One region of the Streptomyces sp. NPDC058464 genome, then DNA from elsewhere that is predicted to be linked to it. Evidence: riboswitches for the same ligand, from Rfam matches in the RefSeq annotation. Region 1 holds a riboswitch; each other region holds the start of a gene.
The links. A riboswitch is a leader RNA that binds a small molecule or an ion and turns the genes downstream of it on or off. The one in region 1 is predicted to bind cyclic di-AMP.
Positions count from the first base shown of each region.

Region 2: it holds a riboswitch for cyclic di-AMP, as region 1 does, so the genes downstream of both, ACFWPQ_RS13520 (transglycosylase SLT domain-containing protein) here and ACFWPQ_RS44600 (C40 family peptidase) in region 1, are expected to answer to the same signal.
Region 3: it holds a riboswitch for cyclic di-AMP, as region 1 does, so the genes downstream of both, ACFWPQ_RS30895 (peptidoglycan DD-metalloendopeptidase family protein) here and ACFWPQ_RS44600 (C40 family peptidase) in region 1, are expected to answer to the same signal.

Region 1 covers NZ_JBHXMA010000053.1:61,995-69,540, reverse strand. Annotated here, with positions in the region: gene ACFWPQ_RS44630 (adenosylmethionine--8-amino-7-oxononanoate transaminase) at 1-1,041, opposite strand, end outside; gene bioB (biotin synthase BioB) at 1,034-2,275, opposite strand; gene ACFWPQ_RS44620 (8-amino-7-oxononanoate synthase) at 2,423-3,550, shown strand; gene ACFWPQ_RS44615 (DUF397 domain-containing protein) at 3,677-3,904, opposite strand; gene ACFWPQ_RS44610 (helix-turn-helix domain-containing protein) at 3,914-4,774, opposite strand; gene ACFWPQ_RS44605 (ATP-binding protein) at 4,986-5,444, shown strand; gene ACFWPQ_RS44600 (C40 family peptidase) at 5,488-5,961, opposite strand; cyclic di-AMP (ydaO/yuaA leader) riboswitch at 5,965-6,149, opposite strand; gene ACFWPQ_RS44595 (hypothetical protein) at 6,511-6,819, opposite strand; gene ACFWPQ_RS44590 (ATP-dependent Clp protease proteolytic subunit) at 6,827-7,462, opposite strand.
Region 2 covers NZ_JBHXMA010000008.1:106,923-117,450, reverse strand. Annotated here, with positions in the region: gene fahA (fumarylacetoacetase) at 1-895, opposite strand, end outside; gene ACFWPQ_RS13540 (ATP-grasp domain-containing protein) at 1,173-2,417, shown strand; gene ACFWPQ_RS13535 (FAD-dependent oxidoreductase) at 2,444-3,709, shown strand; gene ACFWPQ_RS13530 (hypothetical protein) at 3,727-4,080, opposite strand; gene ACFWPQ_RS13525 (HAD family hydrolase) at 4,229-5,035, shown strand; gene ACFWPQ_RS13520 (transglycosylase SLT domain-containing protein) at 5,056-5,544, opposite strand; cyclic di-AMP (ydaO/yuaA leader) riboswitch at 5,549-5,745, opposite strand; gene ACFWPQ_RS13515 (polyprenyl synthetase family protein) at 6,693-7,703, shown strand; gene ACFWPQ_RS13510 (CHRD domain-containing protein) at 7,822-8,778, shown strand; gene ACFWPQ_RS13505 (outer membrane lipoprotein carrier protein LolA) at 9,075-10,328, shown strand; gene ACFWPQ_RS13500 (ABC transporter ATP-binding protein) at 10,387-10,528, shown strand, end outside.
Region 3 covers NZ_JBHXMA010000026.1:58,712-69,239, reverse strand. Annotated here, with positions in the region: gene dxs (1-deoxy-D-xylulose-5-phosphate synthase) at 1-324, shown strand, start outside; gene ACFWPQ_RS30920 (aspartate aminotransferase family protein) at 321-1,706, shown strand; gene ACFWPQ_RS30915 (helix-turn-helix domain-containing protein) at 1,766-2,389, shown strand; gene ACFWPQ_RS30910 (DUF6126 family protein) at 2,386-2,508, shown strand; gene ACFWPQ_RS30905 (tyrosine-protein phosphatase) at 2,512-3,309, opposite strand; gene ACFWPQ_RS30900 (alpha-galactosidase) at 3,515-5,599, shown strand; cyclic di-AMP (ydaO/yuaA leader) riboswitch at 5,914-6,074, shown strand; gene ACFWPQ_RS30895 (peptidoglycan DD-metalloendopeptidase family protein) at 6,079-7,029, shown strand; gene ACFWPQ_RS30890 (SGNH/GDSL hydrolase family protein) at 7,281-8,066, shown strand; gene ACFWPQ_RS30885 (TetR/AcrR family transcriptional regulator) at 8,140-8,742, opposite strand; gene ACFWPQ_RS30880 (GNAT family N-acetyltransferase) at 8,811-9,332, opposite strand; gene ACFWPQ_RS30875 (helix-turn-helix domain-containing protein) at 9,331-9,933, shown strand; gene ACFWPQ_RS30870 (MFS transporter) at 9,930-10,528, shown strand, end outside.

The DNA of each region.
Region 1 (7,546 bases):
CCCCGCCTCGATCCGCTTGACCTCCGCGAGCCAGTCCTGGCCGAGGAGCAGCCCGAGCGAGGCGCAGGCGACCGAGGCCGCGAGCGGGTTGGCCATGAACGTCGGCCCGTGGGCCAGCACCGGCACCTCGCCCCGCGAGATCCCCTCGGCGACCCCGGGCGTGCACAGGGTCGCCGCCATCGTCAGGTAGCCGCCGGTCAGCGCCTTGCCCACGCACATCACGTCCGGGGTGACGGCCGCGTGGTCCGCCGCGAACAGCGCGCCGGTGCGCCCGAAGCCGGTCGCGATCTCGTCGAACACCAGCAGCACGTCGTGCGCGTCGCACGCCTCGCGCAGCACCCGCAGGTAGGCGGGGGAGTGGAAGCGCATCCCGCCGGCGCCCTGCACCACCGGCTCCACGATCACCGCGGCCAGCTCGTGCGCGTGCCGCTCGACCGTCGAGCGCAGGTGCGCGGCGTACGACTCGTCGTACTCCGCCGGCGGCGCGTCGGCGAACACCTGGCGGGGCAGCACCCCGGACCAGAGCTCGTGCATCCCGCCCTCGGGGTCGCAGACGGACATCGGCTGCCAGGTGTCCCCGTGATAGCCGCCGCGCCAGGTCAGCAGGCGCTGCTTGGCGGGGCGGCCGAGGGAGCGCCAGTACTGCAGGCACATCTTCACCGCGACCTCGACCGACACGGACCCGGAGTCGGCGAGGAAGACGTGCTCCAGGCCGGCGGGGGTGATGTCGACGAGGAGCTTGGCCAGCCGGACGGCGGGCTCGTGGGTGAGCCCGCCGAACATCACATGGCTCATCCGGCCGAGCTGGTCGTGCGCGGCCTCGTTGAGCACCGGGTGGTTGTAGCCGTGGATCGCCGACCACCAGGACGACATGCCGTCGACAAGATCGCCCGAGCCGTCCGCGAGCCGCAGCCGGACCCCGCTCGCCGACTCCACGACGAGCGGTTCGGCCCGGCCGGGCATCGGACCGTACGGATGCCAGACGTGCCGACGGTCGAGGTCCAGCAGCTCGGGGACGCTCAGGCCAGGCACGTCAGGCATTGGGCGCGAGATCCGTTCCGGCACCCCGGCGGCGGACGGCGACCAGGTCGGTGCGCGGCTCGTTGGCGGGGACGGTCACAGCCTCGGCCACATCTTCGTGGGAACCGCAGACCGACCCGCAGCCGGCGCTCTCGCCCGCGTGCGATCCGCAGCCCGCGCCCTCCGTCGCGTGCGACCCGCACCCGGCGCCCTCGGCCCCGTGCGACCCGCAGCCGGCACCCTGCGCCTCGGCCCGGTGCTGCGGGAGCGTCACCTCGTCCGCGCCCTCCACCACGAACCCGGCGTCCGTGATCATCTCCAGGTCGGCCTGGCCGGCCTGGCCCTCGGTGGTCAGGTAGTCGCCGAGGAAGATCGAGTTGGCCAGGTGCAGCGCGAGCGGCTGCATGGTGCGCAGGTGGACCTCTCGGCCGCCCGCGATCCGGACCTCGACGTCCGGGCAGACGAACCGGACCATCGCCAGGATGCGCAGGCAGCGCTGCGGCGTGAGGTTCCACTCCTTGGCCAGCGGGGTGCCCTCGACCGGGATCAGGAAGTTCACCGGAACGGAGTCAGGATCCAGCTCGCGCAGCGAGAAGACCACGTCGACCAGGTCCGCGTCGCTCTCGCCCATGCCGGCGATCAGACCGGAGCAGGCCGACAGCCCCGCCGCGTGCGCCTTGTTGACCGTGTCCACCCGGTCGGCGTACGTGTGCGTGGTCGTGATGTCCCCGTACGTCCCCTCGGACGTGTTGAGGTTGTGGTTGTAGGCGTCCGCGCCCGCCTCGCGCAGCCGCTCCGCCTGGCCGTCGGAGAGCAGGCCGAGGCAGGCGCACACCTCGACGCCCTCGTGTCGCTCCTTGATGGCCTTGATGGTGCCGGCGACCCGGTCCACGTCCCGGTCGGTCGGGCCGCGCCCGCTGGCCACCAGACAGACCCGCTTGGCGCCCCCGGCCAGGCCCGCGGCGGCCGCCTTCGAGGCCTCGTCGGGTTTCAGCCAGCTGTACTTCAGGATCCCGGTGGAGGAGCCCAGCCGCTGCGAGCAGTAGGAGCAGTCCTCCGGACACAGGCCCGACTTGAGGTTGACCAGGTAGTTGAGTTTCACGCGCCGCCCGAACCAGTGCCGGCGCACCTTGCCGGCCGCGGCCACCACGTCGAGCACGTCGTCGTCGGAGGTCGCCAGTACGGCGAGCGCTTCCTCGCGGGTCGGCAGCTCGCGCCGAAGCCCCTTGTCCACCAGCGTGTTCAGCAGGTCCATGAGAGCCGATCCTGTACTACGAGGCTGCTCCGGGCCAAGGAGAGTTTGCACAACCCTGTCAGTTCGACGTGTGGGTATTGCCACACAGTGGGGGGCGGGTGGTCCCGCTAGGGTCTGTTCACTGCCTACAAAATCACCGGAGGGGCCATGGCGTTCGGCTGGATCGACGATCAGGCGGAGCAGCGCCGCCGCGCCGGACTGGTACGGACCCTGCGCCCCCGCCCCGCCGACTCGCCGTTGCTGGACCTGGCGAGCAACGACTACCTGGGCCTCGCCCACCACCCGGAGGTCGCCGAGGGCGCCGCCGGGGCGGCCCGGACCTGGGGCGGCGGCTCCACCGGCTCCCGGCTGGTGACCGGTACGACGGAACTCCACACCGAGCTGGAGCGGGAACTGGCCGGATTCTGCGGGTTCGAGGCCGCCCTGGTCTTCTCCTCCGGCTACGCCGCGAACCTGGCCGCCGTCACCACGCTCGGCCCGCACGGCTCCCTGATCGTCTCCGACGCGCTCAACCACGCCTCCCTGATCGACGGCTGCAGGCTGGCCCGGGGCGCCACCCAGGTCGTCGGGCACGCCGACCCGGACGCCGTGCGCAAGGCGCTCGGGACGCACGAGGGGCCCGCGGTGGCCGTCTCCGACACGGTGTTCTCGGTCGACGGGGACGCGGCACCACTGGCCGCGCTGGCCGAGGCGTGCCGGGAGCGCGGCGCCGGACTGCTGGTCGACGACGCCCACGGACTCGGGGTCCTCGGGGACGGCGGGCGGGGCGCGCCGTACGCGGCCGGGCTGGCCGGCGCCGAGGACGTGGTGGTCACGGCGACCCTGTCGAAGTCGCTGGGCAGCCAGGGCGGCGTGGTGCTGGGCCCGGCCCGGGTGATCGACCATCTGGTCAACGCGGCCCGGACCTTCATCTTCGACACCGGCCTGGCCCCGGCCGCGGCGGGCGCGGCGCTGGCGGCCCTGCGGCTGCTGCGCCGTGAGCCCGGACGGGCGGCCCGGGCCCGCGAGGTGGCCGCGGAACTGCACGCACGGCTGACCGCCGCGGGTCTGGAAGCGGTGCGTCCGGACGCCGCGGTGGTCTCCGTGCGGGCCCCGTCCCCGGAGCAGGCCGTGCAGTGGGCGGCCGACTGCCGTACGGCAGGCCTGGCCGTGGGCTGTTTCCGTCCGCCGTCGGTGCCGGACGGCATCTCACGGCTGAGGCTGACCGCCCGTGCGGACCTCTCCGGGGCCGAGATCGAACGCGCTGTACGAGTGATCGGCGAGACACGACCATGAGTCGGCGTGACACGGCCGGGCCTGGCTCGCAAGCGGATACGGAGTAGTTCGTGGAACGGGTGGGCGTCTGATCAGTTTCGTTCTGATCGCTTTCGTTCGAATCTGATCAGACTCATCTTGGGCTGATCAGTTGACAAGCGCGGTGACGAAACCCGCCCAGCTCTCGGGGGAGAAGAGCAGCGCGGGTCCGGCCGGAGCCTTGGAGTCGCGCACGGCGAGCAGTCCGGCCGACGGGCCGGAGCGCGGCCGTGCCGTCTCCACGCAGTTGTTCGCTCCGGTGCTGTAGCTGCTGCGCAGCCACCGCAATCCGTGCAGATCAGCACTTGAAGGTACGTTCCGAGGCAGTGCAGTCATGGTGCCTCCTTACGTGCCGTCAGCTATCACGGCGATGTAATCCAACGAGTCCTCGGGCGAAAGGGCGTGGATCCGAAGCGTGTTGAAGGCTTCCGTGTAGGCCTGGAGGTCTTCTTTCCGCTCCAGGTAGAGGCTACTCGTCAACTGGTCGATAACAACCACGTCCAGATCAGAAGTGCTCGGAAATGAGAAGATTACGAAAGGTCCCGTGATGCCGACATGCGCCCCGGCCGCGAACGGCAGCACCTGGAGCCGTACATGGGGCAGCCGGGCCGCCTCCATCAGCCGGACCAGCTGCCGCGCCATCACGCCGGGACCGCCCACCTCGCGGCGCAGCACCGCCTCGTCCAAGACCGCGCTCAGCTCCAGCGGCGGATCGCTGTGCAGCACGTCCTGCCTGGCCAGACGCACTTCCACCAGGGCGTCCAGGGCCTCGTCGTCACGCCCGTCCACGGCTGCCCGGGTCACCGCACGCGCGTACTCCGGGGTCTGCAGCAGCCCGGGCACGACCGAGGTCTCCAGCGTGCGCATGGCGCTGGCCTGCGACTCCAGGCTGATGAAATCCCGGTAGGCGGGCGGCAGTACCCCACGGTAGGCGTGCCACCAGTGGTGCCGTCCCGCCGTGTCCTCCGACCCCGCCAACACCAGGAGCAACTCGCGCAGTTGCCCCTCGACCACGCCGTAGGCGTCCAGGAGTAACCGCACATCGGCCGGTTTCACACCGCTGGCGCCGGTCTCGATCCGGCTCACTTTCGACTGATGCCAGCCCACCAGACGGGCGGCCTCACCGCTCGTGAGGCCGGCGCCGGTGCGCAGTGTGCGCAGTTCGGCGCCCAGTTTCCGGCGGCGTACCGCGGGACCGTTCTGCATGGGCTACTCCTTACTCCTTCCGAGCCGCCCAAATACGGTCTGAGGTAGCAGAGTTCACCGCTTCGAGCGACAGATATATGCATATCTTGGTGGATCGCTCCCCTGACCGGCCCGGTAATGGCAGTCTGGCGAAGAAGCACCAGTCCGGGACCGTACTCGAACCATCCGCGCTGTGTCGGACTCCGGTCCCGAGGAAAGGGACGACGTCGCCATGGCAGACCACCTGGAAGCATCCGTCACTCTGCCGAGCGATCCCGCCTCGGTCTCCACCGCCCGCTCCTACGTGCTGGACACTCTCGCGGAGTGGGGACTGCCACCGGAGACGGAGACCGCGGACACCGTTCGCCTCATCGTCTCCGAACTCGCCACCAACGCCGTGCAGCATACGTTCGGGCAGTCACCCACCTTCACGGTGGACCTCGTGCTCGACCGCGACGAACAGCTGCGCATCGGCGTCACGGACAGTCATCCGCGCTTCCCCAAGAGACTTCCCGCCGCGGTCCAGCAGGACAACGGGCGCGGCATGGTCATCATCCGCTGGCTGACCGCCGAATGCGGCGGCAAGCTCCGGGTGCGCCCCACCCGGGAGGGCGGCAAGACCGTCTCCATCGAACTTCCCTGGACGGTCCCGGCCGGCACCGTCACCGCGGCCGGCCAGCAGGAACCGTAGCCCTGAGTCCCCGCCGGCCGGCCACCGGGTGCTGCCGCGCGGATCAGCTGACCCGGCCGTACCAGACGCTGCGCGTCCAGATCTTCTGGAGCCTCACCACGTCCCCGGTCTTCGGGGCGTGCCAGATCTTTCCCTTCCCGGCGTAGATGCCGACGTGGTACACGCTGGAACCCGAGTGGAAGAAGACCAGGTCCCCGGCCTTGCGGTTGCCGGCCGAGATGTGACGGGTCTTGTTGTACTGCTGGGCCGCCGTACGAGGCAGCTTCTTGCCCGCCTTCTTGAACGAGTACAGCGTGAGCCCGGAGCAGTCGAACCTGTTCGGCCCGGTGGCGCCCCACCTGTAGGGCGCGCCCTTCTTCGAGGCAGCGACCTGAAGTGCCTTCGTCGCCATCGTGGCGGCCGAGGCGTCGGAGGCGACACCCGGGATCACGATCGAGCCGCCCACGGCGGCGATGGTCAGTGCCGAGGCCGTACCGGCCCGGGCCATCAGCGACGGAACACGATTGAGCGCATTCATGCGCAACCCTTCGTCAGCCGCCTGTGAAGGATGACCTGTCGGATTCGGGCTGGCGAAGTTGCCCGGCCGTGTTGCCACGGCTTCACCCCAAGGGCTGCTCGGCCCGGTCATGGTGCGACCGTGCCGGCGACCCGGCTTGCTTGGGTCCTCCACTCCTGCCGATGCACTTCTGTCGACGGGTCAATCCGGGCGGCGGCAGGACTCGGCGTCCGCCCGGACCGCCCCGCCGCTGTGGCGGGGGCTTGTCGTCAGACAGGGATCTTCACTCACTCGTGTCCGAAAAACCCAACGGAATCGGGGATTTGTGGGGTTACTCACCACCCACCCGTTCGGGTGGACAACCCTTTGTTCGATTCTCCGTCAACTGCCCTGCGTAGCCCCGGACCTGCGCGAAAGCCGCTCGCGGGCACCCCCGTGCAGGCGGGTCGAGCGGCTCCTGCGGGCAGGTAAAACCACGCCACGCTCCGCCGAACGGCAGTAACCCCTTTGGGTCGTTTCGACTCCGGCCCGGTCGCGCCGTCGACGCACAGGACCGCAGTCCCGCGGGTGTCACCGTACGCAGTCGGGCGGGAGTGCGACGCGAGCGGTCCGGCGCTCGCCGTCGAGCACCCGCAACGCCCGTGCCAGCGTGTCCCCGTGAAGCTCCGTCTCGCCCCGACGATGCATCAGGGTCAGCGCGTCACGCAGCTCGGACGCCGCGCGCACCAGCGCCTGCGCGGCGCGCAGCCCGCGGTAGGTGTCCTCGTTCTGCGCCGGATTGATCCGGCCCAGCAGGTCCACCACGTCCAGGTAACGGTCGATCAGCTCGCCCTCGGCGCGGGTCAGTGCGGGCAGCGGCGGGAGTTCCGGCGGCAGCATCGGCGGCTCACCCCGCGTCCGGCAGGCCGAGCGAGGCCCGGCGACTGGGCACGACCCGGTCCACCAGCCCGTAGGCCAGCGCCTCCTGGGCGTCCAGGATCAGGTCCCGCTCCAGATCCCGGTGCACCTGTTCCGCCGTGCGCCCGGTGTGCCGCACGAGCATCGCTTCCAGCAGTGCCCGTTCCCGGTCCAACTCCTCGGCCCGGATCGCCAGATCGCTCGGCTGGCCGTGGACCGGTTCCGGCAGCGACGGCTGCTGCAGCACGATGCGTGCGCCGGGCAGCACGGACCGCTTGCCCGGCGTGCCGGCCGCGAGCAGCACCGCCGCCGACGCCCCGGCCTGTCCGAGGCAGATCGTCTCGACGTCACAGCTCACGTACTGGACCGTGTCGTAGATCGCGGCCATCGCGCTGAAGGACCCGCCCGGGGAGTTGATGTACAGCGAGATGTCCCGATCCGGAGCCGCGTACTCCAGATACATGAACTGCGCCATCACGTCGTTGGCCGAGGTCTCGTCGACGGGCGTGCCGAGAAAGACGATCCGCTCCTCCAGGAGCTTCGAGTACGGATCCAGGGTGCGCTGCCCCATGGCCGTGCGTTCCGTGAACTCGGGCAGGACATAGCGGGCGGACGGTCGGGTCATGGCATACCCCTCCTCGTGGCTGAGCGTCTCGGCGGCCGAGCTCTCTGTAAAAAATGTACAGGACGTACATACAGTGGGGTAGGG
Region 2 (10,528 bases), on a different contig from region 1:
CGTTGATCGCGATCGAGATCCGCAGGTCGTAGCCGGCGGGCTCCTCCGCGGCGTCGTCGAGGTACGGCAGCAGCGGGTGCGTCCGCCGCGGCGGGGCGACCCGCGCCTCCTCCAGGGCGTCCAGCGGGGTGATCCACGCCGATACCGAGGTGGCGAACGACTTGCCGAGGAACGGGCCGAGGGGGACGTACTCCCAGGCCTGGATGTCCCGCGCCGACCAGTCGTTCAGCAGGCACAGGCCGAACACGTGCTCCCTGAAGTCGCCCAGCGCCACCGGCCTGCCCTGCACCGACGGCGTGCCGACGACGAAGCCGACCTCGGCCTCGATGTCCAGCCGTGCCGACGGACCGAAGACCGGTGCCGGGTCCGACGGCGCCTTCCGCTGTCCCGAGGGCCGTACGACGTCCGTCCCGGACACCACGACCGTGCCCGCGCGGCCGTGGTAACCGATCGGCAGGTGCTTCCAGTTGGCGGTGAGCGGTTCGGCGGCGTCGGGGCGGAAGATGCGGCCGGCGTTCCGGGCGTGGTTCTCGGAGGCGTAGAAGTCGACGTAGTCGGCGACCTCGAAAGGAAGGTGCAGGGTCACCTCGGGCAGCGGGTGCAGAAGGGGGGCGAGTGTCTCGCGGTGCGCGGGCACGGTCACCCAGGCGGTCAGGGCACGCCGTACGTCCGACCAGGCGGTGCGGCCCGCGGCCAGCAGCGGGTTGAGGGTCGGGCGGGCGAGCAGGGAGGCGTACGGGGAGCCGAGCGCGAGGGCCGCCGCGCCGGCGTCGAGGACGTGGTCGCCGAGGCGGACGCCGACCCTCCGTTCCGTGCTCCCGGAGGTCGAGAACACGCCATACGGAAGGTTGTGCGAGCCGAAGGGGTCACCCTCGGGGACCTCGAAGGGGGGCAAGGGGGGCATGGGGTGACTGCCTCGCTCTCATCCGTGCCGCGCGGGGGACGGCCATGTGGCGACGTCACTATGGCGTTGCGCGGCGTTCCATGTGGTCGCGCCACACGTTACGGGTGAGTTGACTGTCGTGGCAGTGTCTAAAGAGTTCGCAATGTCCTAATAGCCCTTGTCGGAGGGGGCAATTCCGGCTTAGCGTCCTTTGGGGGACACGGACGGGGTGGATCCGGTCCGTAGAGGGGGACACGTGGGGGGACCCGTGGCCAGGAATGCCGTCAGCGTGCCGTTCGAGGCGGACCGCGACGTGCCGGGCCTGATCGTCAAGTTCGGCGACTATCCGCTGCATCACGGCGGGGTCGGCGCCATTCGCAGTCTGGGCCGCCTGGGCGTTCCCATGTACGCGATCACGGAGGACGCGTACACGCCGGCGGCCTCGTCCCGTTATCTCAGACGGGCGTTCGTGTGGCCGACGACCGGTGCCGAGGAACCGGACCATCTCGTCGAGGGACTGCTGCGCATCGGCCGCCGCATCGGCCGTCCGACGGTGCTGATCCCCACCGACGAGGAGGCCGCCGTCCTGATCGCCGAGCACCAGGACGCGCTCGGCGACCGCTTCCTCTTCCCGCGTGTCGAACCGGAGCTGCCCCGCCGGCTGGCGAGCAAGCAGGGCCTGCACGAACTGTGCGTGGAACACGGCATCCCGAGCCCGGCGGCGTCCTTCCCGGACTCGTACGAGGAGATCGTCGACTTCGCGGAGAAGGCCCGCTTCCCGATCGTGGCCAAGAACCGCGAGGCGTTCGTGCGGCGCAGCCGGCCCGCCGTCAACGGAACGACGCGGATCGCCACCCGGGAGGGACTGCTCACCCTCGCCCGTGACTGGGGCACCCATCCGGGTGTCATCCTCCAGGAGTACCTCCCGAGGGAGGAGGCGGAGGACTGGATCGTGCACGCCTACTTCGACGCCGACTCCAATCCGCGCGCCCTGTTCACCGGCGTCAAGGTCCGCTCCTGGCCGCCGCACGCCGGCATGACCGCGAACGCCTACGTCGTCGACAACCCGGAACTCGCCGACCTCGCCGCGCGTTTCATCAAGCAGATCGGCTTCACCGGCATCATCGATCTCGACCTGCGCTTCGACCGGCGCGACGGGCAGTACAAGCTGCTCGACTTCAACCCGCGCATGGGCGCCCAGTTCCGGCTCTTCGAGAGCGAGTCGGGGGTGGACGTCGTCCGCGCCATGCACCTGGACCTGACCGGGCGCCGCGTTCCGGAGGGGGAACAGCGCGCCGGCCACCGGTACGTCGTGGAGAACATCGACCTGCCCGCCCTCCTCGCCTACCGCCGCAGCGGCTACACGACGCCGCACGCACCGAAGCGGCCGAGCGGGACCGAGCTGGCCTGGCTGGCGGGTGACGACCCGCTGCCGTTCGTCACGATGCTCGCCCGCTTCGTGCGTCCGGGCGCGAAGCACCTCTATCAGCTGTGGCGCACCAACCGCCGCGGCTCCAGCGCCGCCACGAAGTAGGCACCACGTTCCTGGGGAGGGACTTCGTGATCGAACCGGTAGCAGTCTTAGGTGCCGGGCCCTTCGGCCTGTCCACCGCCGCCCATCTGCGGGCGCGCGGCATCCCCGTCCGGGTCTTCGGGGATCCCATGGTCAGCTGGCGCGACCACATGCCGGCCGGGATGATCCTGAAGTCCACCCCGGCCGCCTCCAGCCTGGACTGCCCGCAGCGCGGGCACACCCTCGCCGACTACTGCGACGCGGCGGGCATCCGCCGGCTGGTCACGGACGAGGACGTCATCCCGGTGGAGACCTTCATCGGCTACGGCGAGTGGTTCCAGCGGAAACTGGTGCCCGAGCTGGAGCGGGTACGGGTGGTCTCCGTGGACCGGCACAAGGCCGATAGCAAGTCCGAAAACAAGGCCGAAAACAAGGCCGAACGCAAGATCGAACGCAAGGCCGAAGGCTCGGCCGGCTTCGAACTGAAGCTGGACTCGGGGGAGTCGTTCACGGCCCGCGCGGTCGTCGTCGCCACCGGCCTGTCCGGGCTCGCCCGCCTGCCCGCCGAACTCGCAGGGGCGGGAGCGGACGGACCCGCGGGGCCGGTCTCGCACAGCTCCCAGCACCACGACCTGACCCGCTTCTCCGGCAAGGAGCTGATCGTCGTCGGTGCCGGGCAGTCCGCGCTGGAGACGGCGGCCCTCGCCGCCGAGGCGGGCGCCCAGGTACGGGTGGTCTCACGAGGACGCGGCAGGGTCGCCTTCGGCGCCCCGCCCTGGCAGCAGCCGAGGCTGCGCCCCGAGTCGCCGTTCGGCCGGGCCTGGTCCCTGTGGGCGCTCAGCTACTACCCGCACCCCTACCGCCACCTCCCGGCACAGGCCCGCCACTACCTGGTCCGCCGGGTGCTCGGCCCGCTCGGCGCCTGGTGGCTGCGCGACCGCTTCGAGGGCAAGGTCCAGGTTCGCGAGGTCGCCGCCGTGACCGGCGCCGACACCTCGGACGGCGCCCCGGTCCTCACCGTCCGCACCCACGAAGGCGGCACCGAGCGCCTCACCGCCGACCACGTCATAGCCGCCACCGGCTACCACGTGGACATCGCCGCGATGGACTTCCTCGGCCCCGGTCTGCGCACCCGCGTCGCGGTCAGCCGCGGTGCCCCGAGACTCGGCGCCGGATACGTCTCCTCCGTGCCCGGCCTCTACTTCACAGGGCTCCCGGCGGCGGCGTCCTACGGCCCGGTCATGCGGTTCGTGTGCGGCACGGAGTTCGCCTCACCGCGCCTGGCCGGCCACCTGGCGGCGGCCCACGCCTGACACCCCGGGCCGGACCGTCACCCGACCCCGAGGGCCGGCGCGGACCCCGGGCCGGACGAACGTGCGCGCCCGCCGGACATGCGCGCCAGCGGACGCCCGCGCCGAGCCTGACGCCCGCGCCCGCCGGACATGCGCGCCGGCCGCACGCACGCGTCGCCGAAACGCCGCCCCAACAGCTCGCGCGCCGCGTCCAGTTCGGCGGCGTCGCCGTCCCCGTCGAACCAGAGTCCGAGCCGCCGGACCTCCTCGGCGCACAGTGCCCCTCCGACCGGGTCCTCGGGGCGTCTTTCGGCCTCGTACCGGCTCTCCGTGTTGTCGCCGATCGCCACATATGGTCCGCGGTCGTCGTCGTCCACCCGCCCGTCCGTCACCACCAGCACCCCGTCGGATCAGTGCGACCGGCTCACCGAAAACGTAACGCCCGCCTCCGACGGCGGCCCCATCACGGAGGCGGCGGGCGCCACTTGAGGCCGAAACGAGCAGTGAGTCCCAGGGGCGTGCTGTCCGTATTCTCTGATCATGGTCGCACCCTCCCCGTACTCACTGATCGCCACCGACCTGGACGGCACGCTGCTGCGCGACGACGACACCCTCTCGGAACGGTCGCTCGCCGCGCTCGCGCGGGCCGGCCGGGCGGGTGCCCGGCACCTCGTGGTGACCGGCCGCCCCGCGCCGAGAGTGCGCCCGCTCCTCGACGACCTCGGCTGCACGGGACTCGCGGTCTGCGGGCAGGGCGCGCAGGTGTACGACGCCGGCGCGGACCGGCTGCTGTGGTCGGTCACCCTGGACCGGGAACTGGCGGAGACCGCGCTCGGCAAGATCGAGGCCGAGGTCGGCCAGGTGTACGCGGCGGTCGACCAGGACGGCGTGGACGGGCTCACGCTCATCGAGCCGGGCTATCTGATGCCCCACCCCACGCTGCCCGCGCTGCGCGTCGCCCGCCGTGACGACCTGTGGTGCGCGCCCATCAGCAAGGTGCTGCTGCGCCACCACACCCTGTCCGACGACGAACTGGCGGCGACCGCCCGCTCGGTGGTCGGTTCGCTGGCGACGGTCACGATGTCGGGGCCGGGGACCGTCGAACTCCAGCCCTGCGGGGTGACCAAGGCGACCGGGCTCGCGCTGGCCGCCGGCCATCTGGGGCTGAGCCCCGGACAGGCCATCGCCTTCGGGGACATGCCCAACGACATCCCGATGTTCGAGTGGGCGGCCCACGGGGTGGCGATGGCCAACGCGCACCCCGAACTCAAGGCGCTGGCCGACGAGATCACCGCGTCGAACGAGGACGACGGCATCGCCGCCGTCCTCGAAAGACTCTTCGACTGACGCGCGGTACGTCGGTCGGCTCAGTACGCGCCGTGGACGTTGTCCATCGAGCCGTACCGCGCGGCGGCGTAGTTGCAGGCGGCGGTGATGTTCGCGACCGGGTCGTAGATGTCGAACGACGTGCCGTCCACGTGGTAGGTCTTGAATGTCGGGTCGATGACCTGGAGCAGGCCCTTGGACGGGATGCCCTTGGCCGCGTTGGAGTCCCAGAGGTTGATGGCCCGCGGGTTGCCGGAGGACTCCCGCATTATGTTGCGGTAGATGCCGTTGTAGGTGCCCGGGATGCGCTTCTCCCGCATGATCGCGAGCGACTCGCGGATCCAGCCGTCGAGGTTGTTCGGGTACCCGGCGAGGGTGGTCGAGGCCGTCGTGGTGGAGGACCCGGCGGCGGAGGCGGCGGTCGCCCCGATGAGCGGGAGGGCGAGGACGGCGGCGCCGGTGCCGGCGACGACGAGCGTGCGGATGATGCGGTTACGGCGGGGAGTGCGGTGCTGGGCGGCAGCAGACATGGCGTTTTCCTCTCCGTCGCCTGCGAGGTGAGCTGTCGGGTTCGGGCCCGGGGAGTGCCCGGCCGCACCGCCCGAAGGCGATGCGATTTCACCCCTAGCCGTTCCGGAACGACGTCTGTCCGCTGACGTCGGCCGCCCGGTCCGGCGACTTACCTGGGTTCCCCGCTCCTGCCGTGCGAATGAACTCGTCGATGGGTTACGACGGGCGGCGGCAGGATTCGGCGTCCGCCCGGCGAGCGGGAACGTATGCGAGGGCACATGTCAGGAACAAGTACCTGATGCGCACAACACACCGATTGACCTTTTACTGAGGCGTATGGGGTACTTGATCCTTTGCGTTTGCCAACCCTCAACTGGCCTGCAGGGGAAGGGAAAGGAGGGTTGTGGCGGGCCTTGCGCCACCCGGGTCCGCGTGACCTACTTCACGAAAGAGCAATAGCGGCAAATCGGGCATCAGGGATTCCTGAAATCCGCCTTTTTCCTGGTTCGACGGAAAGGCGCCACGCTTCCATTCGCGCGGATTGCCCGGCCTGGGGGTGGTGGAGTGGGGGCTAATGCGGAGATTTCGATGAGTAGTCCGAATTGTCGGATCAGGTACTTCTCCGGCGTGCTCTCCGTCAACCTCGGCGGCTCCGGGTGCGTGTGCGTGCCACTGACCCGCCCGGGGTGGGAAGTTGGGTGCGCGCGTGAAGGAATGTGGCTCGAGGGATGCGGAGGTCGCCGTGCGTGGTCTCGCGAAGGAAGGGTGCACGGGTGTGCAGGAGGTGCCGCCGTTCGGGCGCCGGGTGTCCCCGGCGGGGTCGGCGGAACCGGCGGGTTACGGGTGGGGTGCGCCCGGGCAGGTGACGTCGGTCGGGGGAGCCGGGACCGTTTCCGGGCGGCGCTCGGGTGGAAGGTCTGCCGCCGGCGAGGGACACGGCATGTATCCCGGTTCGGGACAAGTGCCCGCACTTCCTGTTAAGTCAGTGGATGTCAGGTCATATCGGCTGATCAAAAACATAACGGTCGTGATCCGATAGCGCCCGGGGTGTAACCGTGGGCGCTATCGGTGATCGAAACCCGACCGGATACGCTGACTTGAGTGAGGGCAGCGACCTATCGACAAACCGCGTAATCGCCAGTAGACACCAGCAGACAGGAGACCCCTCGTGACCGTCGTCGGGCCGTTCGGGCTGAGCGTGCGGGACCAGGCTCTGGAAGCCGATGTCCAGGCCGGATTGACGGCTGTCGAGGAAGGCTTGCTAGAAGCCACCAAGAGCGAGGTCCCGTTCATCACGGAGGCCGCGCAGCACCTCGTACGGGCCGGAGGCAAGCGGTTCCGCCCGCTGCTGGTGATGCTCGCCGCGCAGTTCGGCGACCCGTACGCGCCCGGTGTGGTGCCGTCGGCCGTCGTCGTCGAGCTCACCCATCTGGCCACGCTGTACCACGACGACGTCATGGACGAGGCGGCCGTACGGCGCGGTGTCGACAGCGCCAACACCCGCTGGGGCAACTCGCTCGCCGTCCTCACCGGCGACTTCCTCTTCGCCCGCGCCTCCCAGATCCTCGCCGACCTCGGCCCCGAGGCGGTCCGGGTCCAGGCCCTCGCGTTCGAACGGCTGGTGACCGGTCAGATCCTGGAGACGGCCGGCCCGTCGGACGGCCGTGACCCGGTCGACCACTACCTCGACGTGCTCAGCGGCAAGACCGGCTCGCTGGTCGCCGTCTCCTGCCGCTTCGGCGCGATGCTGTCCGGTGCCGACGAGACGGTCGTCGACGTCCTCACCCAGTACGGCGAACGGCTCGGAGTCGCCTTCCAGCTCGCCGACGACGTCCTGGACATCGCCTCCGACTCCCACGAGTCCGGGAAGACCCCGGGGACCGACCTCCGCGAGGGCGTGCCCACGCTTCCGGTGCTGCGGCTGCGGGAGCTGGCCGCCCGGTCGGGGCTGGCCGAGGACGTCGCCCTGTGCGAGCTGCTGGACTCCGACCTCACGGACGACGCACGGCATGCCGAGGCCCTGGCGGCGCTGCGTGCGCATCCGGCGCTGGAGCTGGCCCGCCGGGACGCGGTCCGGTACGCGGAGGAGGCGCGGGCCGCGCTGGCTCCGCTGCCGGAGTGCGACCCGAAGGCCGCGCTGGTGGAGCTGTGCGACGCGGTGGTGCACCGAGCCGGATGATCCGTTGCGTGACCCAGGTCACACAATTGGACTGAGTCCAATCCAGGACGGGTTCCGTACTCCTCCCCAGAAGCCGACGCAGGGGGCGTCGGCTGACACAGGGGGAGAAAACGGAATCATGGTCATCGACGCAACGCGCCGCAAGAGCCTCGTCGCCGCAGCCATCACCGTCACCGCTCTCGGCGGTGCCGCCGTCCCGGCATCCGCCGCCACCAGCCAAAGCTCCGCCACCAGCCAAAGCTCCACCACCAGCCACGGCTCCGCCGCCTCCGTCGTCCTCGCCGCCAGTCTGCGCGGTGCCAACGAGGTGCCCGTCGCCGGTGGGCCCGCCGTCGGGGACAAGGACGGCGCCGCGCTGGAGTTCATCCAGGTCAAGGGGGACAAGGTGACCGTCGCCGTGACCTGGCGCGGCACCGCCGAGCCCACCGACCTGCACATCCACCAGGGCGCCAAGGGCACCAACGGCGGCGTCAAGATCGACTTCGGGAAGCTGCTGAAGAAGGCCAAGGCCCACAGTGTCACCGGCAGCGTCAAGGTCACCGACAAGGCCCTGCTCAAGCAGCTCACCACGGACCCCGGAGCCTTCTACGCCAACCTGCACACCGCGGAGTTCCCCGGCGGAGCCCTCCGTGGCCAGCTGCACGCCGTCACCACCGTCTCCGACCTCCGGGCCGGCGGCTTCCAGGCCTCCGTCGTCACCGGCAAGCAGATCTACCAGTGCAAGCCCGCCGACGGCGGCGGCTACGCCTTCGCCCAGCGGGACGTCAGCGCCAAGCTCGGCGGGGGCATCCGCCACTCCTTCGTCGCGCCGAACTCCGGGACCCCGCAGTGGGTCGCACCCGACGGCAGCGCGGTCACCGGAGCCGTCCTGACCAAGACGGCGAACGGCACCGGCAACATTCCGGAGCTGGACCTCAAGACCACCCGGTCCGGCAAGAAGCACGGGCTGCTCGCCCACACCGGCGAGATCCTGCGCCTCAACACCGTGGGCGGCGTCGCCCCGGCCGGCTCCTGCACCCCGGGTGCCGTCGTCGGTGTCCCCTACTCGGCGGACTACGTGTTCGTGCAGCACTGAGCGGACACGTACAACGGTCCCAGCAGCGGACACGGCCCGTGAAGTGACCGGACGCGGACCGTGACAGGAGGCGCCTTCGCCGCACGACCCCTACGGGTCGGGGAAGGCGCCTCCACCCCTGTGTCATACCGCAGGTGTACACGGAGTTGGCTCCGTGGTCTGACGCTTCTCCGCCCCCGATTTGGTGAGATGGAAACCACGGAAATCACCACCACTCACCGATTCGGGTGAGAATGGCGGCTCAGGGTGGGACACGTGCGAGGACGGCCGCCGCCGACGACGGAGGTAGGGCACACATGGCACCGTACGAATCCGACGACAGCACGGGGGCCGCGCAGGCCGAGGACGAGCTGCGCGCCGAGTTGCGCGCCGAGCGGCGGCGCAAGGCCGCACGCTACGTCGTCCCGGTCGCGGTGGTGGGCGTGGCCGCGGCCACGATCGGCCTGGTCCCGGCACTTGCCGACTCCGGCGACCCCGACCTGCCGAAGATCACCGCGCAGGAGCTCATAGACAAGATCGCCAAGTCGGACGTGCAGCAGCTGTCCGGCACCGTCAAGATCAGCACCGACCTCGGCCTGCCCGACCTCGGCGGTCTGGAGAGCAGCCTGCTGTCCGGCGCGACGCAGGGCAGCGGCGACGGCTCGTCGGCCGACCCGACGAGCAAGCTCACCGAGCTGGCCTCCGGCACGCACACCCTGCGGGTGGCCGCCGACGGCCCCGAGAAGCAGAAGGTGTCGGTGCTGGAGAGCGGCGCCGAGTACAGCCTCATCCACAACGGCACGGACGTGTGGGGCTACGACAGCAAGTCCAACGAGGTCTACCACTCCACCGCCGCCGACTCCGGCAAGGCCGAGCAGCACGAAACCCCGGCCACGCCCAAGGACTTCGCCGACGAGGTCCTCAAGTCGGTCGACGACACCACGTCGGTGACGGTCGACGGCACCGCCCAGGTGGCCGGCCGCGACGCCTACCGCCTGGTCATCAAGCCCAAGCAGTCCGGTACGACGGTCGGCGCGATCAGCATCGCGGTGGACGCCAAGACCGGTACACCGCTGAAGTTCACGCTCACCCCGTCGAGCGGCGGCGCGGCCGTGGTCGACGCCGGCTACACCCAGGTCAGCTTCGCGAAGCCGGCCGCCTCCACCTTCGACTTCACCCCGCCCAAGGGCGCCAAGGTCACCGAGGGCGACAAGGCAGGCAAGGACAGCGGGACCGACGGGTGGGACAAGGGCGGCAAGGCCTCCGAGGTACCCGGCGGCGGCTCCGCCAAGGACCTCGACAAGTCCGGCTTCGACGTCCTCGGCAAGGGCTGGAACTCCATAGCCGTCCTCGACACCGGCAGCAAGGGCGGACTGCCCACCGGCTCCGCCTCCGGCGGCGGCGACCTGAGCGGCTTCCTCGGCTCGCTCGGCGACCCCGTCTCCGGCAAGTTCGGCAAGGGCACCGTCTTCTCCACCCGGCTCATCAACGCCCTGATCACGGACGACGGCAAGGTGTACGTCGGCGCCGTGGACAAGGCGGCGCTGTTGAAGGCGGCGAACGCGGGCTAGTCCGGGTCGGCACAGGTGCGGTGAGTAGCCTTTGCCGCACGACGAATCGAGGGAGCCGATGGACCGACCGCCCGCCACGGAACAGGAGCCGGACGACCGGGAGGCCCCGGAGGCCTCGGGAGTCCGGGCGGACCGGGCGGACCGGGGAGATCTCGGGAACCCCGGAGGCCGCGCCCCGGTGGGAGCGGGTGTCATCGACA
Region 3 (10,528 bases), on a different contig from region 1:
GCGCTGGGCGACGCCGAAGTGGACGTGCCGGTGCGGCGGTTCGGGATCCCGGAGCAGTTTCTGGCGCATGCGAAGCGGGGGGAGGTGCTGGCCGACATCGGGCTGACGCCGGTGGAGATCGCCGGTGCCGTCGGGGCGAGCCTCGCGGGGCGGGGAGCCGAAGGCGCCGACCGGGGTGCCACGGGGGGCCAGATGGCGGGTGCGGCGCCGTCCGGGCTGGTCGCGCCCCGCGGCGGCAGCCGCAAATCGATGCGTCCCGCGCCCCTTCAGGGCGCGAAAGCCGAGGGCGCTGTCATGGATGGCGCTTACAAGGAGAAAGAATGAGCACGGAGTTCGACCTCGGTGCGCTGCTGGCCGAGCGTGGTGGTGAGCGGTACGAGCTGCATGGCAAGTACCTCAACCACCAGCTCCCGCGCATGCTGCACACCATCGGCTTCGACAAGGTGTACGAGCGGGCCGAGGGTGCCCACTTCTGGGACGCGGACGGCAACGACTACCTGGACATGCTCGCCGGGTTCGGGGTGATGGGCCTCGGCCGCCACCACCCCGTCGTCCGCAAGGCCCTGCACGACGTCCTGGACGCCCAGCTCGCCGACCTCACCCGCTTCGACTGCCAGCCGCTGCCCGGACTGCTCGCCGAGCGGCTCCTCGCGCACAGCCCGCACCTGGACCGGGTGTTCTTCGGCAACAGTGGCACCGAGTCGGTCGAGACGGCCCTGAAGTTCGCCCGCTTCGCCACCGGCAGACCCCGTGTCCTCTACTGCGACCACGCCTTCCACGGCCTGACCACCGGCTCCCTGTCGGTCAACGGCGAGACCGGCTTCCGGGACGGCTTCGCCCCGCTGCTGCCGGACACCGCCGTACCCCTCGGCGACCTCGACGCGCTCGCCCGCGAACTGAAGAAGGGCGATGTCGCCGCCCTGATCGTCGAGCCGATCCAGGGCAAGGGCGTGCACGAGGCACCGCCCGGCTATCTGCGCGCCGCGCAGGAGCTGCTGCACAAGCACAAGGCGCTGCTCATCGCCGACGAGGTGCAGACCGGCCTCGGCCGCACCGGCGACTTCTACGCCTACCAGCACGAGGAGGGCGTCGAGCCGGACCTGGTGTGCGTGGCGAAGGCGCTGTCCGGCGGGTACGTCCCGGTCGGCGCCACCCTCGGCAAGGACTGGATCTTCAAGAAGGTCTACTCGTCCATGGACCGCGTCCTGGTCCACTCGGCGAGCTTCGGCGCCAACGCCCAGGCCATGGCGGCCGGGCTCGCCGTCCTCTCGGTCATGGAGAACGACCAGATCGTCGCCAACTCCCGGGCCGTGGGGGAGCAGCTCAGGTCCCGGCTCGCCGCGCTGACCGACAAGTACGAGCTGCTCGCCGACGTGCGCGGCCGGGGCCTGATGATCGGCATCGAGTTCGGCCGGCCCAGCTCGCTGAAGCTGCGCAGCCGCTGGACCATGCTCCAGGCCGCCCGCAAGGGACTGTTCGCCCAGATGGTCGTCGTACCGCTGCTGCAGCGGCACCGGATCCTCACCCAGGTCTCCGGCGACCACCTGGAGGTGATCAAGCTCATCCCGCCGCTGATCGTCGACGAGACGGACGTGGACCGCTTCGTGGACGCCTTCACGGACGTCATGGACGACGCCCACAGCGGCGGCGGTCTGATGTGGGACTTCGGCAAGACGCTGATCAAGCAGGCGGTGGCCAACCGCTAGCTTTTTGTCTCTGAGGCAAGAAAATTGCCGCAGAGACAAAACTGCGGCTGAATGGAGGCATGAGCTCCTCCGAGAAAGAGCATACGGGCGAGCCGGTGGGCGACCTGCCGGCCGTCGCCCCGCAGCTGCGCTCCCTGCGGCGCCGCGCCGGTCTCACCCTGGAGGCCGCGGCCCGGGACGCGGGGCTGTCGCCCGCCCACCTCTCCCGGCTGGAGACCGGGCAGCGGCAGCCCTCGCTGCCGATGCTGCTCGCGCTCGCCCGTGTCTACGGTACGACGGTCTCGGACCTGCTGGGGGAGACCGTCGCCGACCGGGACGCGATCGTGCGCGCCGGCGACATGGAACCGACCCACGCCGGCGGCTGGACGTACTGGCAGGCCGGGGCCTCCGGCCGCGGGATGCAGGCGCTGCGCGTCCGGGTGCCGTACGGCACCCAGGGCGACATCGTGCGGGTGCATCCCGGCGAGGAGTGGCTGCACGTCGTGCGCGGCCGGCTCCGGCTGCGTCTCGGTGACACCACCCATGTGCTCGCGCCCGGCGACAGCGCGCACTTCGACTCGCTGACCCCGCACCGGCTGGCCGCCGAGGACCAGGACGGGGTCGAGCTCCTGTTCGTCCACACCCTGCTGCAGAGCCCCACGGCCGCGTTGTGCCTGGGCCCGATCACCGGAGAGCTGTCATGACCGACATCGAGGACAAGTTCCCCCGGGCCCTGTGGGTCCGGCTGATCATCTACATCGCCCTCGGACACGTCCTGGCAGCGTTCCTCTTCCTGCTGTTCTCCCTCGGCGCGAAGGGCTGAGCCTCAGTCGAGCAGGCGCTCGCGCAGCCGCTCCCGGGTCTCCGGAGCCAGCTTCAGGCCCTGCTCCAGGTAGATGTCGACGTCGCCCCACGCCTCGTCGATGCTCTCGAAGGCCGCCGCGAGGTACTCCGCGCGGGCGTCGAAGAGCGGGCTCAGCAGCTCCATCACCTCGGGGCCGTACACGCTCTCGCCGCTTCCGCTGCGCCGCACCTTGTAGCGGCGGTGCTTGGCGTTGGACTCCAGGTAGTCGGAGAGGATCGCGTCCCGCTCCACGCCCACCGCGAGCAGCGTCACGGCTATGGAGATGCCCGCCCGGTCCTTCCCGGCCGCGCAGTGCATCAGCGCCGGGACGCTGTCCTCGGCGATCGCGTGCAGCACGCGCGAGTGCTCGTCGGTGCGGTCCTTGACGATCGTGCGGTAGGAGTTGACCATCCGGGCCGCGGCCTTGCCGTCCCCCAGGAGCCCGCGCAGCTGCTCGATGTCACCCTCGCGGACCATCGTCCAGAACTCGGCGCCGTGCGCCGGGTCGGTCAGCGGCAGGTTCACGTTCCGCGTGCCGGGCAGCTCGACGTCCGGGCCCTCCAGCTTCTGGTCGGCCGCGTTGCGGAAGTCGAAGATCGTGTGCAGGCCGAGCGAGGCGAGGAACTCCGCGTCCTGCTCCGTGGCGTGCGCCAGGTGCCCGCTGCGGAACAGCACGCCCGGCCGCACCCGCCGCCCGTCCACGGTCGGCAGGCCGCCCACGTCACGGAAGTTGCGCACCCCGGCCAGCTCGGGCTCGGTGGACGGGACCTGCTGCGTCACGGGGGGCTCCTCCCGGTCGGCCCCGTCGGCGCTGCTCGTCGACGGGCACTGGATCGACCATACGACATCGGTTTCCACGGGCAATGAGTTGTCCACAGGCATCGTGTCGAGGGCCCGGGGCCCTTGATTCCGGAGCCCGCGGACCTTGATGATGTTGGTGCTTGAGCGGATCTGTTGGCAGCTGTGTGAGGTCTGAGGTTTCTCGATGGTGGACATCGCCGAAAACGGTCGTACCTGGCTCCTGTCGGGCCCCGGCAGCAGCTATGCGCTGCATCTCACGGAGGCCGACGAACTGCTCCACCTGCACTGGGGCGCCAGAATCCAGCTCGCGGACGCCGAGGAGCTCAGCACCCGGGCGCTGCCCGGCTACTGGGCCTTCGAGTCGCCGCTCGACGGCCGGGAGGAATACCCCGTCGAGGGCGGGCCGCGGTTCGTCCGCCCCTCCCTGTCCGTGCGCACCGAGGAGCGGCGCGGCACCGAGTGGGCCTTCGAGGCCTACGAGACGGAGGCCGGCGCGGACGGCGACGAGCTGCGGCTGCGCTTCCGGGACGACGGGATCCTGATCACCCTGCACTACCGGATGCGCGGCGACGTCGTCGAGCGCTGGGTGACCGTCGGCAACGAGGGGCACGCGCGCGTGGAGCTGCTGCGCGCCGACCCCGCCGCCTGGACACTCCCCGACCGCGAGGGCTGGCGGCTCTCCCAGCTGCACGGCCGCTGGGCCGCCGAGTCCCGTCTCACCAGCGCCCCGCTCACCTACGGCGAGAAGGTCATCGGCAGCCGCCGCGGCCACACCAGCCACCAGCACCTGCCCTGGGTCGCCCTCGACACCGACGCCACCGAGGAGCGCGGCGAGGTCTGGGGCTGCGCCCTCGGCTGGTCCGGCTCCTGGCGGATCGCCGTCGCCCAACTCCCGGACGCGCGGGTGCAGATCACCGGCGGCGCCGGCTACGACGACTCGGGCCTGCTGATGCTGGCCGAGGGCGAGTCGTACACCAGCCCGGTCTTCGCGGGCCTGTGGACCGACGGCGGCTTCGGTGGGGCGAGCCGTGCCTGGCACGCCTACCAGCGGGCGTACATCATCCCGGACGCCGACCGGGACCGGCCCGTGCTGTTCAACTCCTGGGAGGCCACGACCTTCGACATCTCCGAGGAGCAGCAGGCCACCCTCGCCCGGCGGGCGGCCGCGATCGGCATCGAGCTGTTCGTGGTGGACGACGGCTGGTTCGGCAAGCGCACCAGCGACCGTGCCGGCCTCGGCGACTGGACGCCCAACCTCGACCGCTTCCCCAAGGGCCTCAAGCCCCTCGCCGACTACGTGCACGCCCTCGGCATGCAGTTCGGCATCTGGGTCGAGCCGGAGATGGTGAACCCGGACAGCGACCTGTACCGCGCGCACCCCGACTGGGTGCAGTACCAGGAGGGGCGAAAGCGGACAGAACTGCGCAACCAGCTCGTCCTCAACCTGGCCCGCGAGGACGTCCAGGAGTACCTCTGGGAGCAGCTCGACACCCTGCTGTCCAGCGCCCCGATCGACTACGTCAAATGGGACTTCAACCGCTGCTTCACCGACGCGGGCTGGCCCGGTGAGCCCTATCCGCAGCGCCTGTGGGTCGACCACGTCCGCGGGCTGTACGCCCTCCTCGACCGGATCCGCGCGGCCCACCCCGACGTCGCCATCGAGTCCTGCTCCGGCGGTGGCGGACGGATCGACCTCGGAATCATGAGCCGCACCGACGAGGTGTGGACCTCCGACAACACCGACCCGCTGGACCGGCTCGCCATCCAGCACGGCTTCAGCCAGATCCACCCCGCCCGGGTGATGTCCGCCTGGGTCACCGACAGCCCGAACCACCAGCTCAACGGCCGGGTCAGCAGTCTGCGTTTCCGCTTCGTCAGCTCGATGGCGGGGGCACTCGGGGTCGGCGGCGACCTCTCGCGGTGGACCGAGGAGGAGCTGGCCGAGGCCGGGCGCTGGGTGGAGCTCTACAAGGAGATCCGCCCCCTCGTGCAGCGTGGCGACCAGTTCCGGCTGCGGCCGCCGGCCGGCGGGCTCAGCGCGGTGCAGTACACGCTCGGCGGCGAGACCGTCGTCCTCGCCTGGCTGCAGGCCCAGAGCTACGGCGAGCCGGCGCCGGCGCTGCGACTGCAGGGCCTCGACCCCACGGCGTCGTACGAATGCCGCGAAACGGGCGAAGTGTACCGAGGTGCCGTTCTGTTGCATCACGGGCTGCGCACCGGGCTGAAGGGCGACCTGGATGCGTCGGTCATCCGGCTCCGCCGGATCTGACACATCTAACCCATCTGCCCGAATTGGCGCCTTCATTACAACTCGCTCTGGAATAAGGTGACGTGGCGTGACGTGCGTGAGGAGCGTCATATTCGTGACCGTCCGTCGCGCGTCATGTTCACGTAATTGCGGTGCTTTGCAAGAAGGTTGGAAAACCGAAAGGGCCGGAATTCACGGAGGGTGACGGGGATTTCCGGTAACGGATCAAGTGAAACCCGGACAGGCGGAACCGGCCGCTTGTCCGCGTCCGTCTCACTCGCTTACGTTCGCCACACATCCGGTCGGAACGCCGAATCCTGCCGCCGCCCGGAGTCCCCACACACTCACCCGTGCCCGGCAGGAGCGGGGGACCCACCAGGTACGACCGCCTGTTCCGGTTCCCGGGACGGCTAGGGGTGTAGTCACGTCTTCCCGCGTGGCCGGGCAGCTCCAGCCCGAACCCGACAGCTCACCTCGCAGGCGCCGGAGAGGAATGCGTCATGCCCGCGAAGGGTAAGCACCGCCGCCCCAAGTCCCAGCGTCTCACCCGCTCGATGGCCGTCGCCGGAACCGGTGGCGCCGCGCTGGCGCTGCCGCTCATGGGGGCCACCGGCGCCCACGCGGCCACCTCGCAGTCCGTTTCCGAAAAGGCCACGCAGTCGCTTCCCACGGTCGAGAAGACCGCGGTGAAGAATGCGGCCGCGAAGAATTCCGCCGCGCATTCCGCGCACCGCGTCTACACCGTGGTGCCCGGCGACTGTCTTGCGAAGATCGCCCGCGAGCACGACGTCCGCGGCGGCTGGCACCGGCTCTACGCCGACAACCGGGAGGCCGTCGGCGACAACCCCTCGCTGATCCACCCGGGCCTCAAGCTCACGCTCGGCGGCCGGCACGCCGCGACGACGGACACCGCGGACTCCGGCTCCCGTTCCGAGGCGCCCTCGAACTCGCCGTCGTCCACCTCGCCGTCGTCCACCTCGTCGTCCAACTCATCCTCGGCCTCCTCGGCCTCCGCGTCGGACGGCTCGGTGACGAATGCCTCCGGCTTCGCCCTTCCGGTCACCGGTGCCACCGTCGGCACCGGCTACCACGTCGCCGGCAGCATGTGGTCCAGCGGTTACCACACGGGCGTCGACTTCGTCGTCCCGACCGGCACCCCGGTCAAGGCCGTCGGCACGGGCACGGTCGTCACGGCAGGCTGGGGCGGCTCCTACGGCAACCAGGTCGTCGTCCGGCTCGCCGACGGCTACTACGCGCAGTACGGCCACCTCTCCGCCCTCTCCGTCTCGGTCGGCCAGACCGTGACCGCGGGTCAGCAGATCGGCCTCTCCGGCGCGACCGGCAACGTCACCGGTCCGCACCTCCACTTCGAGATCCGCACCACCCCCGACTACGGCTCGGACGTGGACCCGGTCGCCTATCTCCGCTCGAAGGGCCTCGCCGTCGGCTGACCCGGCGCGCACCGGTCTGACACACACTCCGAAGGCCGGACCCCCGATCCCCGGGTCCGGCCTTCGGTGTTTCCATGTCCGGTGATCGACACGTCAACGCCGCTGATCAGAGCCTTATTCCAAGCTTGGCAAAGTATTTAAAAGTGTCTTATCTCACCGAACGTCAACCCCTTATTACGGTCGCGTAGGTCACAGTCGAAGGTGAATCATGGTCCGATGTGGGAGACGATTCGAAGAGTGACAATGCATCAGTGATCGGGTCGTACGCGGCGGTGGGGGACAGCTTCACCGAGGGCGTCGGCGACCCCGGCCCCGACGGGGCGTTCGTCGGCTGGGCCGACCGGTTCGCGGTACTGCTGTCGGACCGACGGCCCGAAGGCGACTTCGAGTACACCAACCTTGCCGTGCGCGGGAAACTTCTCGACCAGATCGTGGCGGACCAGGTGCCGCAGGCCCTGGCACTCGCCCCGGATCTGGTCTCCTTCTGCGCGGGCGGCAACGACATCATCCGCCCCGGCACCGACCCCGACGAGGTGGCCGAGCGGTTCGAGCGGGCCGTGGCCCAGCTGACCGAGGCCATCGGCACAGTCCTGGTGACCACCGGGTTCGACACCCGGGGCGTCCCCGTCCTCAAGCATCTGCGCGGCAAGATCGCCACGTACAACGGGCACGTCCGGGCCATCGCCGACCGGTACGGCTGCCCGGTCCTGGACCTGTGGTCCCTGAAGACCGTGCAGGACCGCCGGGCCTGGGACGGCGACCGCCTGCATCTCTCGGCCGACGGGCACACGCGCGTGGCACTGCGCGCCGGCCAGGTGCTCGGCGTCGAGGTACCGGCCGACCCTGACCAGCCGTGGCCGCCGCTGCCGCCCCGCGGCACCCTGGAGGTCCGCCGCGACGACGTGCACTGGGCCCGCGAGTACCTGGTCCCCTGGATCGGGCGCCGACTGCGCGGCGAGTCCTCCGGAGACCACGTGACGGCCAAGGGGGCGCTCTCCCCGGACGACATCAAGATGCGGATCGCTTCCGTGGCTTGAGGCGGCACCGGCGGGTAAGGGGTGGCCTCCGTGCGGGCCGCCCCTTACTTCTCCCCCCTTACCTCTCCTCCGGTTACTTCTCCTCCGGCAGGCCCAGTTCGCGCGCCAGGGCCTCGTCGACCCACTCCTGCGCCCGGGCGCGAGGTACGGCACCCGGGTACGACGTCAGCTGGACGGCGAGACCGTCGAGCAGCGCGGTCAGTCGCAGTGCAGCCGCCGTCGGGTCGGGGCACCGGAACTCGCCCGCGGCCACCCCTTCGGCGATGACCTCCGCGATCGCCGCCTTCCACTGCTGGTCCAGGCCCTTGGTGACGTCCCGCAGCGCGGGTTCCCGCAACGCCACCGCCCAGCCCTCGATCCACAGCCGCCAGCCCTTCGCCTGCCCCGTCGGCGCGTACCAGCGCACCGCCGCCCGCAGCCGGCGCAGCGCCGACGTACGCCGGCCCAGGAGCTTGCGCAGATGCGTCAGGTCGCCCTCGGCGGCGTAGGTGAAGGCGGCGGCGACCAGCTTCTCCTTCGTCGAGAAGTGGTACAGCACCAGCGCGTTGCTCACGCCGAGGGTCGAGGCGACATCGGCGATCCGTACCGCCGCCACGCCCCGCGCCTCGATCTGTTCGATGGCGGCCCGCAGCAGTTCCTCCCGCCGCTCGGCCACACTCAACCGCACTCTCGCCACGCGGTCACCCTAATCGGTTGTCGCACCGCCCGCGTCGGCGTCCCGGGCCGGCGGCAGCCGGGTGGCCGTCACAGCGGCAGCCGCATGATCGTCAGGTCGAGCCAGCGGCCGAACTTGGTGCCCACCTCCCGGACCGTCCCGACGTGCTCGAAGCCGAACCGGTCGTGCAGCCGGACCGACGCGGCGTTCCGGGCCTCGATGCCGGCGATCATGACGTGGTGGCCTGCCGCGCGCGCCGAGGTGATGAGCGGGCCCAGCAGTGCCGAGCCGATGCCGAGGCCGTGGCTGCCCTCGCGGACGTAGACGGAGTTCTCCACCGTGTGCCGGTAGCCGTCCAGCGCCCGCCACGGGCCGTAGACGGCGAATCCGGCCACCTCGCCCGGCGCCTCGGCGACTTCGGCCACGAGCGCCGAGCCGCGCTCCAGGTGCGCGGCGAACCAGGCCGCGCCCTCGGCGGGGGACTGCGGGGTCTCCGTCCACAGGGCCGTCGAGTGCTCGATCGCGTGATTGCGGATCGCGCGGACGGCCTCCCCGTCACCGGGACGGGCCGGGCGTACCGTCACCTTGCTTCTCTCGTATATTGGATTCATGTCCAACATAGTAGAACCAGCGGCGGATCCCTTGGTACGGCAGATCGCCGCCCGGGTCCGCGCCGAACGGGAGCGCCGCCGCTGGACCCTGGCGCAGCTCGCGGACGCCTCCGGCGTCTCCCCGGCGATGATCAGCCGGATCGAGCGCGGCGAGAGCAGCCCCACCGCGGTCGTGCTGGGCAAGCTGTCCGCCGCCTTCCAGCTCGGCGTCGCCTCGCTGCTGGCCCTCGCCGAGGGCGCGCCGGAGCCCGAGGCCGACACCCCGGGCGTGCGGCGCGGCACCGACGCCGCCGAGTGGCGCGACCCCGGCACCGGCTACCGGCGCCGCCAGATCACCGGCCCGCGCTTCCCGGCGGAGATCGCCGAGATCCGGCTGCCCGCCGGCGCCCGCGTCCCGTATCCGGCCGCGGCCTTCGCCTTCGTGCGCCAGCTCGTCTGGGTCCTCGACGGCCGGCTGACCTTCCACGACGGCGACACGGTCCACGAACTCGACGCCGGTGACACCATCGAACTCGGCGCGCCCGCCGAGCGCGTCTTCGCCAACACCACCGGCGCCGAGTGCCGTTACGCCGTCGTCCTCACCCGCGACGCGCGGCCGTGAGCCGTCCGCTGCCCCGCGGCGGCACGTTCCTGCTGGCCGGCATAGCCGGGACGGCGATCGCGAACAACTACGCCGTGCAGCCCGCGCTCACCGCGGTCGCCACCGACCTCGACGTGCCGCTCTCGGTGATCGGCCTGGTGCCCACCGCCGCGCTCGCCGGCTGCATGACCGGCTTCGCCCTGCTGCTGCCGCTCACCGACCACCTCGCCCCCAACCGCCTGGTCACCGCGCAGCTCACCACCCTGGCCGCGGCCCTCGCGCTCGCCGCGACCGCACGCGACGCGTTCGTGCTCCTGGTCGCCTATCTGCTCGTCGGTGCCGCCGCGAGCGTGGCCGCCCAGGCCAGTAACATCGCCGGCCGCCATGCCCGGCCGGGCCGCGGCGGCACCGGCGTCGCCCTGGTGGCCGCCGGCATGTCGGCCGGCATCCTGCTCAGCCGGCTGGCGGGCGGCGCCCTCACCGACGCCCTCGGCTGGCGGCGGATGTTCCTCGTCTTCGCCGCCCTCGCCCTGCTCGGCGCGCTCGCCGCCGCCACGCTCCTTCCCCGGCACCGGCCGCACGCCGACCGCGGCTACCGCGCCATCCTGACCGCCCT